Microbispora hainanensis: one gene and its partner. The protein of the gene in region 2 interacts with the protein of the main gene of each other region in a pairwise test. Links are inferred from orthologs where the notes say so. Each region holds a gene or a part of one and is shown on either strand. Other genes may lie near its edges.

What was found. The genes of interacting proteins can lie anywhere in the genome.
Region 1: the proteins of OHB01_RS16180 (region 2) and rlmB interact in binary tests that used the Escherichia coli proteins (3 or more experiments, as listed by UniProt). The link is inferred for Microbispora hainanensis from one-to-one orthologs.

Annotation. Positions count from the first base shown.
Region 1 is NZ_CP108086.1:3,268,110-3,272,355, reverse strand. Bases 508-3,469 are described here. They hold rlmB (23S rRNA (guanosine(2251)-2'-O)-methyltransferase RlmB), read right to left. Parts: upstream 2,488-3,469; coding sequence 1,528-2,487; downstream 508-1,527. Other genes in these bases: cysS (cysteine--tRNA ligase), read right to left, coding at 2,510-3,469; OHB01_RS15495 (hypothetical protein), read right to left, coding at 997-1,248; OHB01_RS15500 (VOC family protein), read right to left, coding at 508-861. Also shown: OHB01_RS15505 (YdeI/OmpD-associated family protein), read right to left, coding at 1-334; more of OHB01_RS15500, read right to left, coding at 448-507; more of cysS, read right to left, coding at 3,470-3,904. UniProt on the Escherichia coli protein: Specifically methylates the ribose of guanosine 2251 in 23S rRNA.
Region 2 is NZ_CP108086.1:3,398,502-3,402,640, reverse strand. What follows is about bases 1,285-4,139. They hold OHB01_RS16180 (NAD(P)H-hydrate dehydratase), read right to left. Parts: upstream 3,538-4,139; coding sequence 2,032-3,537; downstream 1,285-2,031. Other genes in these bases: OHB01_RS16175 (holo-ACP synthase), read right to left, coding at 3,728-4,078; alr (alanine racemase), read right to left, coding at 1,285-1,977. Outside these bases: OHB01_RS16190 (alpha/beta fold hydrolase), read right to left, coding at 1-807; more of alr, read right to left, coding at 832-1,284. UniProt on the Escherichia coli protein: Bifunctional enzyme that catalyzes the epimerization of the S- and R-forms of NAD(P)HX and the dehydration of the S-form of NAD(P)HX at the expense of ADP, which is converted to AMP.

The DNA.
Region 1 (4,246 bases), 130 kb from region 2 along the record:
ACGCGAGTTCGTCGTACGCGGCACGGGCGACGGGGTCGGCGTCCAGAGCCTGTGCGAAGTCCTCTGGCTCGACGACGACGCGCGGCTCGGTGTCGAGCTCCAGTTCGACCTCGACCTCGTCGCCGATCGCGACACCTGCGGCCTGCCGGTTGGCATTGCTGAGACCGAGCAGGTGGCGGCCGCGTAGGAGGGCGACCCGGCTCTTCCAGGAGTGCCCGTTGACTGTGATCGTCACGGGCGGCCGCGGGCCCCCGCCGAGCGCCGCCACCACCTCGGACGGAACTTCCAGGCCCCGCATGGGCTCAGGTGGCTCAACGTGGGTCCGGAACTTCATGATCTTCTCCTGTTCGTCCTGCCGGTTCACCGGCACTCGGGGTCACAGCCGTCCGGGACGGCGGCGGCAACACGCCCCCGCCGTCTCGGACGGCTGTGTGGCAAAGTTCGCGACTACTCCGCGTACGGCTGGTCGGTTCCCTGGTCGCTGTAGCCGAGGCTCCAGATGTAGCCGTCCGGGTCGGCGAAGGTGCCGCCGTACCCGCCCCACGGCAGAGCGCCAGCGGGCTTGAGGATCGTTGCACCGGCCTTCTCGGCCTCCGCCATGACCTCGTCGACCCGCGCCTGGCTGCGAACGACGTAGGTCAGGACCAGTCCGCTGAAGCCACTGCCTTCCTTGTCCGTGCCCACCTGAGCGGCCAGGCCGTCACGACTGTAAAAGCCGACAGGCGAGGCTCCGTCCGATTCGAAGAACACCGAGATGCCGAAGTCTTTCTGGATCTTCCAGCCGAGCCCCTCGACGTAAAACCTCTTGGCCCGCTCCATGTCCCGGACACCAAGAAGGATCGAGCTGACGTGCGCTTTCATGTCTTACTCCATTAGAAGAGATGGTTACGTGGTGCGGGTGATCATGTGCCCGGTCAGGCATCCAGGCAGGTCCCGGACGCCACCCCGGCGCGTGTGTCACTCGACGATAGAAGCGGCGGCCCGACCGGCGCTTCTTCAAACCTGACCGATGCCGCCGGTAACCCTGGCGGACACGCCGTTCTGGGTGGCCTCGCTGATCGTGGAGTCCTGGCTGCGCCAGGAGGAGAAGGTGTTGCCGGAGGGGAAGCCCGCGCTCTTGCGCCGGTTGCGTCGGGTGGCGCTGTCGCGGCCGACGACCTCCTCATTCAGCAGGACACGAACGACTTCGGCGAGGTCCCAGCGTTGCGCGCGGGCGGTGGCCGGCACCTCAAAATTGCCCTCGAGCACGCGCCTGCGGCACCACACCCAATATGGCTGACGTCGCCGACTTGGCTGAACAACCCTCGCGAAGTGGCTCCCAAAGGCACGGAAGAGACTGGATGAGCCGCGACAGCACAAGGCCCCTGACAGCGAAACTGCTGTTCAGGGGCCTGTCGCACGAGAGCCGCCTTGGGGAATCGAACCCCAGACCTTCTGTTTACAAGACAGATGCTCTGCCGATTGAGCTAAGGCGGCCTGTTACCCAGACGAGTTTAGTGGGCCCGGGGCCGTACCGTCACGATGAAATCACCGGCGACGATGCTGGGCGACCTCGTAGAGGGCGATCCCGGCGGCCACACCGGCGTTCAGCGACTCGGCGGCGGCGTTCATGGGGATGCGGGCGATCTGGTCGCACGCCTCCTTGACCAGGCGGGACAGGCCCTTGCCCTCCGAGCCGACGACCACGACGAGCGGCTCGGTCGCGAGCTCGACATCGGCGATGTCCACTGTGGCGGTGCCGTCGAGCCCGATCACGAACAGGCCCTCCTCCCGGTACGCCTGGAGCGTCTGGGTGAGGTTCGACGCGCGGGCGACGGGGAGGGTCGCGAGGGTGCCGGCCGAGGTCTTCCACGCCCCGGCGGTGACGCCCGCCGAACGCCGGGACGGGACGAGCAGCCCGTGCGCGCCGAAGGCGGTCGCCGAGCGCGCGATGGCGCCGAGGTTGCGCGGGTCGGTCACGCCGTCCAGGGCGACGATCAACGGCACCTCGGCGGCGTCCCTCGCCCGCTCCACGAGCTGCTCAGGATGCGCGTAGTCGTACGGCGGGACCTGCAGGCCGATGCCCTGGTGGACGGTGCTCTCGGTCAGCCGGTCGAGCTTGTCCCTCGTGACCTCCAGCAGCGCGATGCCGCGGTCGGCCGCGAGCTTGATGGCCTCACGCACGCGATCGTCGTTGTCGATCCGCTGCGCCACGTACAGCGCGTTGGCGGGCACGTGCGCACGCAGCGCCTCGAGCACGGGGTTGCGCCCACCGATGATCTCGGGGGCGTCCTCCCGGCGCGTACGGCTCGGCGTACGCGAGGACGAACTCCCGCCGCCCCGGGCCTCGCGCTCGATCCGCTCGGCGCGGGCCTTGTCCTTGTACCAGTGCCGCATGTGCGCGGGCGGCGTCGCTCCCTTGCCCTCAAGGGAGCGCCTGACCTTGCCACCCGAGCCCTTTGCCGGCCCCTGCTTCTTCGACGGCTTCCCTGAAGCCCTTCCCGCCATGGTCTCTAGCGTAGGGCCACGCCTACTGTGCCAGCTCCCACCGCGGGCCCTGCGGGGTGTCCTCGACCACGATCCCTGCCGCCGCGAGCTGGTCGCGGATCGCGTCGGCCGCCGCGTAGTCCTTGCGGGCTCGCGCGGCCTGTCGCTGCTCCAGCGCCACGGCCACGAGCGCGTCCACGACCTCCCGGAGCCCCGAGTCGCCGGTCGTACGCCACTGCGCCGACCTGGGGTCGAGGCCGAGCACGTCGAGCATGTTCTGCGTCTCGGCGAGCAGCCGGGCGACCTGCTCCTTGTTGCCCTGGGCCAGCGCGACGTTGCCCTCGCGGACGACCTCGTGGATCACGGCGAGCGCCTGCGAGACGTTCAGGTCGTCATCCATGGCGTCCACGAACGCCTGGGGCAGCGGCGCGGCGGCGTCCACGTCGTGGATCACCTCGGCCGCCCGTGTGACGAACCCCTCGATCCGGCGGTAGCCGGCCGCCGCCTCCTGGAGCGCCTCGTCGGAGTAGTCGATCGGCGAGCGGTAGTGCGCCGCGACCAGGTAGTAGCGGAGCTCGACCGCGCGCACCTTGCGGAGCATGTCGGGGATCAACAGCGAGTTGCCGAGCGACTTGCTCATCTTCTCGCCGCCGAGCGTGAGCAGCCCGTTGTGCAGCCAGTAGCGCGCGAAGCCGTCGCCCGCCGCCTGCGACTGGGCGATCTCGTTCTCGTGGTGCGGGAAGATCAGGTCGACCCCGCCGCCGTGGATGTCGAACGTGCTCCCGAGATATTTGGTCGCCATGGCCGAGCACTCCAGGTGCCAGCCGGGACGGCCCTTGCCCCACGGCGTCGGCCACGTGGGCTCACCGGGCTTGGCACCCTTCCACAGCGCGAAGTCGCGCGGGTCGCGCTTGAGCGAGTCGGTGTCGGTGTCCCCCGCCGCCCACATGTTCTCCAGCTTCTGGTTGGAGAGCTTGCCGTATCGGTCGGCGTAGGACATCACGTCGAAGTAGACGTCGCCACCCGCCGCGTACGCGTGACCCTTGTCGATCAGTCGCCGCATCAGCTCGATCATCTCGGGCACGTGACCCATGGCCCGGGGCTCGACAGTCGGCGGCAGGCAGCCGAGCTGGTCGTACGCCCAGGTGAAGGCGCGCTGGTTGCGCTCGGCGACGACGAACCAGGGCACGCCTTCCTCGGCGGCCACCCTGATGATCTTGTCGTCGAGATCCGTGACGTTGCGGCAGAAGGTCACGTCGTAGCCCTGCCGCGTCAGCCACCGGCGAAGCACGTCGAAGTTCACGCCGGACCTGATGTGCCCGATGTGCGGCGGAGCCTGAACGGTCGCACCACACAGATACATCGAGACCCGGCCGGGCTCGACCGGTACGAATTCACGGACCGTACGCGTGCTGGTGTCGTAGAAGTGCAGGCTCACGAAGGCAAGGCTAACGCCTGGCAGCACAGCACAGGGCTAGTTGGGCGTCCGTGAACGGCTTGATGCGGCCGATCATGGAAACTTCCGACACATAAGTCCCGATATAACCCGAAACAAAACCCGTCACGATCTGTACGGCCGGCCGCGCGGGCTTCATCGGACCGGCACGAAGCCCGGCCGGACACGCAGCGTCGCCAATACCGCGCCGGACCGGAGCCGGACCCGGAGCCGGAGCCGGATCGGAGCCGGTTGCCCTGAGCTGGGGCCGAACCGAGCCGGACCGCGCCAGGGCGGGCCGGAACCTAACCGGACCCGGGGGTGCCAAACCGAGCCGCGCGGGAA
Region 2 (4,139 bases):
CGGATAGAAGTCGGCGATCACCTCGGAGGGGGTCGCCCTGATCATCGACTCGACGAAGTCCACGACGGTGGGGCTGACGTTCTTGGAATCGCCGAACCCGAGGTGGCGCAGCGCCAGGAAGGACAGGTCGGTGCCGGCCTCACGGCCCCGGTCGACCAGCGCGCCGCTCCTGCGCATGATCGAGACGGCCGACGGCACCGCGAGGTTGACGAGCTTGGAGACCAGGGCGGGCAGGCCCAGGGTGATCTCGGCGAGCTTGCCCGCCGAGGTCGCCACCAGCGAGACGCCGCGGATCTTGTCGCCGAACAGCTCGGGCCGCCGCTCCGCCAGCGCCATGACCGTCATGCCGCCCATGGAGTGGCCCACCACCACGCACGGCCCCGGGACGAGCTCCTCCAGCACCAGCGCGAGATCCTCGCCGAGGCGCTCGATCGTGCAGTCGCTTGCCATCGCGCGCGCGGAGTGGCCGTGGCAGCGCTGGTCCCACAGCACGAGCCGGTAGGAGTCGCGCAGATCGCGCCGCTGGTAGTGCCAGGAGTCCGACGACAGGCAGTAGCCGTGGCACAGCACCACGGTCAGCGGCGCGTCCTCCACACCGTCGATCTCGGCATGGATCTGCACGCCGTCCGAGGTCTCGAGCGTCACCGAACGTCCGTGCAGCTCGCCGAAGGGCTCACTCGCCTCCAGGTCCGGCCGCAGGCGGATGCGGCCCACGGCGTACCTTTTGGCGAGCGTGGCCGCCGCCACTCCCGCGGACGCCGCACCGAAGACCGCTCCGGCGATCCCGACCTTGCGACGTGTGCTCATGCCTGCCCTCCTCGCAGCCGCGGCTCAGCGTCCGTCCGTATGGACACGAGGCACGCGGGATCCGATCCTCGTCACGATCTCATGGGTAATCGTGCCCAGGGAATCCGCCCATTCCTGACAAGTTGGCTCACCATTGTCCCCGGGACCGAAAAGGATCACCTCGTCCCCCGATTCCGCAGGATCGTCACCCAGGTCGATGACGAACTGGTCCATGCACACCCGCCCGGCGATACGCCGCCGCCGGCCCGCTGCCAGCACCTCCGCCCGGTTGGTCCCGTTTCTCAGGATGCCGTCCGCATACCCGAGAGGAACGAGGCCAAGCGTGGTCTCACGCTCCGTGACGTACAGGTGCCCGTACGACACGCCCGCGCCCGGGGCGGCCCGCTTCACCTGCGCGAGCCTGGCCGTCAGCGTCATGGCCGGGCGCAGCCCGAAGTCGCCGAGCTCGGGGATCGGGCTCAGGCCATAGACGGCGATGCCCGTACGGACCATGTCATACCTGGCCTGCGGCAGTGTGACTGTCGCCGCCGAGTTGGCGAAGTGACGGATCGCGTCGCTCGGCACCCCCGCCTTGTCGGCGACGGCGAGCGCCTCCTCGAACGTCGCGAGCTGGTCCTCGATCGAGGGATGGCCGGGGATGTCCGCGCAGGCGAAGTGCGACCACAGCCCGGCGATCTCGATGGCCCCGCTCGCCCGCGCGGCGAGCGCGTGCTCGACCAGCGACGACCAGTCCGCCGGTGTCGCGCCGCCGCGGGAGTTGCCGGTGTCGGCCTTCAGGTGCACCCGGGCGGTGCGCCCGGTGCGCCGGGCGGCCTCGACGATCTCGTCCACGACCCATGTCGCCCCGGCCGACAGCTCGACGTCCGCGAGCAGCGCGGCGTCCAGCGGCTCGCCGGGGGTGATGAGCCACGACAGGATCGGCGCGGTGATCCCCGCCTCGCGCAGCGCCAGCGCCTCGCGGACGAGCGCCGTGCCGAGCCGGCTCGCGCCCGCCTCCAGGCACGCCTTGGCCACCGGAGCCGCGCCGTGACCGTACGCGTCGGCCTTGACGACGGCCATCATCTCGGCGCCGGCGGCCGACTCCGCGAGCAGCCGCACGTTGTGCGCGATGGCGGACAGGTCGACGCGCGCCTCGGCCGGGGTGGCGGAGTGCACCGTTGAGAAGCTCATTTTTCCAGTGTGTCAGGTGGACCCGGGTGAATGCGCCCACCCTGACACCGCACGTCAGAGCGTGCGCAGGGCCTCGGGCAGCGCCTCGGCGACGTCGAGCGCGGCGATCGGCGCCTGCCCGGGCCCCGCCGCGACGCCGCCGCCCGAGGCGACCCGCGCCGCCAGGCCGTGGACGTACGCCGCGCACGAGGCCGCGTCGTAGCCCGTCAGCCCGGCGGCCAGCAGGGCGCCCGCGATGCCCGACAGGACGTCGCCGGTGCCGCCCGTCGCGAGCCAGGGCGTCCCGGTGGTGTTGACCCGCACCGGTCTGTGCTCCTCGGCGACGAGCGTGGTCGAGCCCTTGAGCAGCACCGTCGCCCCCAGCTCGGTGGCGGCCCTGCGCACGTGTTCGAGCCGCTCGGCCTCGATGTCCTCGCGCGGCACGCCGAGCAGCCGCGACAGCTCTCCCGCGTGCGGCGTGAGCACGGTCGGGGCGGCCCGGCGCAGCAGCGAGCGGTCCTTGGCGACCAGCGTCAGCCCGTCGGCGTCCACCAGCACGGGCACCCCGGTGGACAGCACCGCGCGGGCCACCGCGTGCGCCTCCGGGCCCGTGCCCAGCCCGGGGCCGAGCACCCACGCCTGCACCCGCCCGACCTCGTCGAGCGAGCTCCTCAGCACCAGCGACGGGTCGAGCACGGTCGTGACGGCCTCCGGCCAGCGGGTCCTGACCAGCCGCACCGGCTCGGCCGAGCTCGCGAAGCGGACCATCCCCGCTCCGGCGCGCACAGCGCCGCCGACCGAGAGCACGGCGGCCCCGGTGTACCTGTCGCTGCCTGCGGCGACCCCGACGACGCCGCGCCGGTATTTGTCGCTCTCCGCGCCCGGGCGCGGCAGCAGGTCGGCCACGTCGTCGCTGGTCAGCGCGGTCACCTCGGGATCCGGCAGGTAGGGCCCGAGGCCGATGTCCACCAGCTCGACCGCGCCCGCGTGGGCGGCGCCGGGATCGATCAGCAGACCGGCCTTGTACGCGCCGAACGTGACCGTGAGGTGCGCGCGCACCGCCGGTCCCTCGACCCGCCCGCTGCTCGCGTCCACCCCGCTCGGCACGTCGACCGCGACGACCAGGCCGTCGGTCCGGCCGGTCAGCTCCGCGAGCGTGGCGTACGGCTCCCGCAGCGCCCCGCTGCCTCCGATGCCGACGAGGCCGTCCATCACGAGGTCGGCGCGGGCCAGCAGCTCACGGGCCCGCTCGGCGTCGTAGGGGTGCGCCCGGCCGCCCGCCTGCCGCAACGCGGCCAGGCCGCCCTCGTGGGTGCGCGAGCCGGCGAGGACCGCCTCCACCCGTGCTCCCCGGCGGGCCAGCCTGGCCCCGGCGTACAGGGCGTCCCCGCCGTTGTCGCCGCTGCCGATCAGCAGCGCCACGCGGGAGCCGTACACCCGGCCGCAGGAGCCGGCGAGCAAGTGTGCGCAGACGGCGGCGAGCCCGGCGGCGGCCCTGCCCATCAGCGTTCCCTCGGGGAGCCTCGCCATCAGCGCGCGCTCGGCGGAGCGGATCTGGTCGGAGGTGTAGGCGGTCCGCATGCGTCCGACGGTAGCCTGCCGGGTCCGCGATGGCGATCACCCGGCGTCCGGCGTCGGCGGGAGGACGCCGGCACGGCGCGGGCAGCGGTCCTCCCGGCGTGGGTCCTCCCGGCGTGGCCGGGCGTGCCTCAGGCGGCAGGACGCCGCCACGCGCGGCGGCCGGGCGTGCCACTCTGTGAAAGGCGTGCGCTCAGGACTCGGCGACGACGTAGGCGACCGCCATGCCGCCGTCGTGCGACAGCGAGACGTGCCATCTGCCTACGCCGAGGTCGCGGGCCACCTCGGCGGCCCGGCCCGTGATCCGCAGCTCCGGCCTGCCCTGCGCGCCGCGCACGATCTCCGCGTCGAGGTGCCGCAGGCCCGGCGGCGCCCCGAGGGCCTTGGCCACGGCCTCCTTCGCGGCGAACCGCGCGGCCAGCGACTCCAGCGGCAGCGCGCCCTCGGCATCGGTGAACAGGCGCTTTCGCAGCGCGGGCGTGCGCTCCAGGGCCGCGCCCAGGCGCGCCACCTCGACCACGTCCACCCCGATGCCCACGATCACACCGCCAGCGTACGGGCCAGTTGTTGTTCCCCGTCGCGCGCCGGAGTAATCCATCGATTTC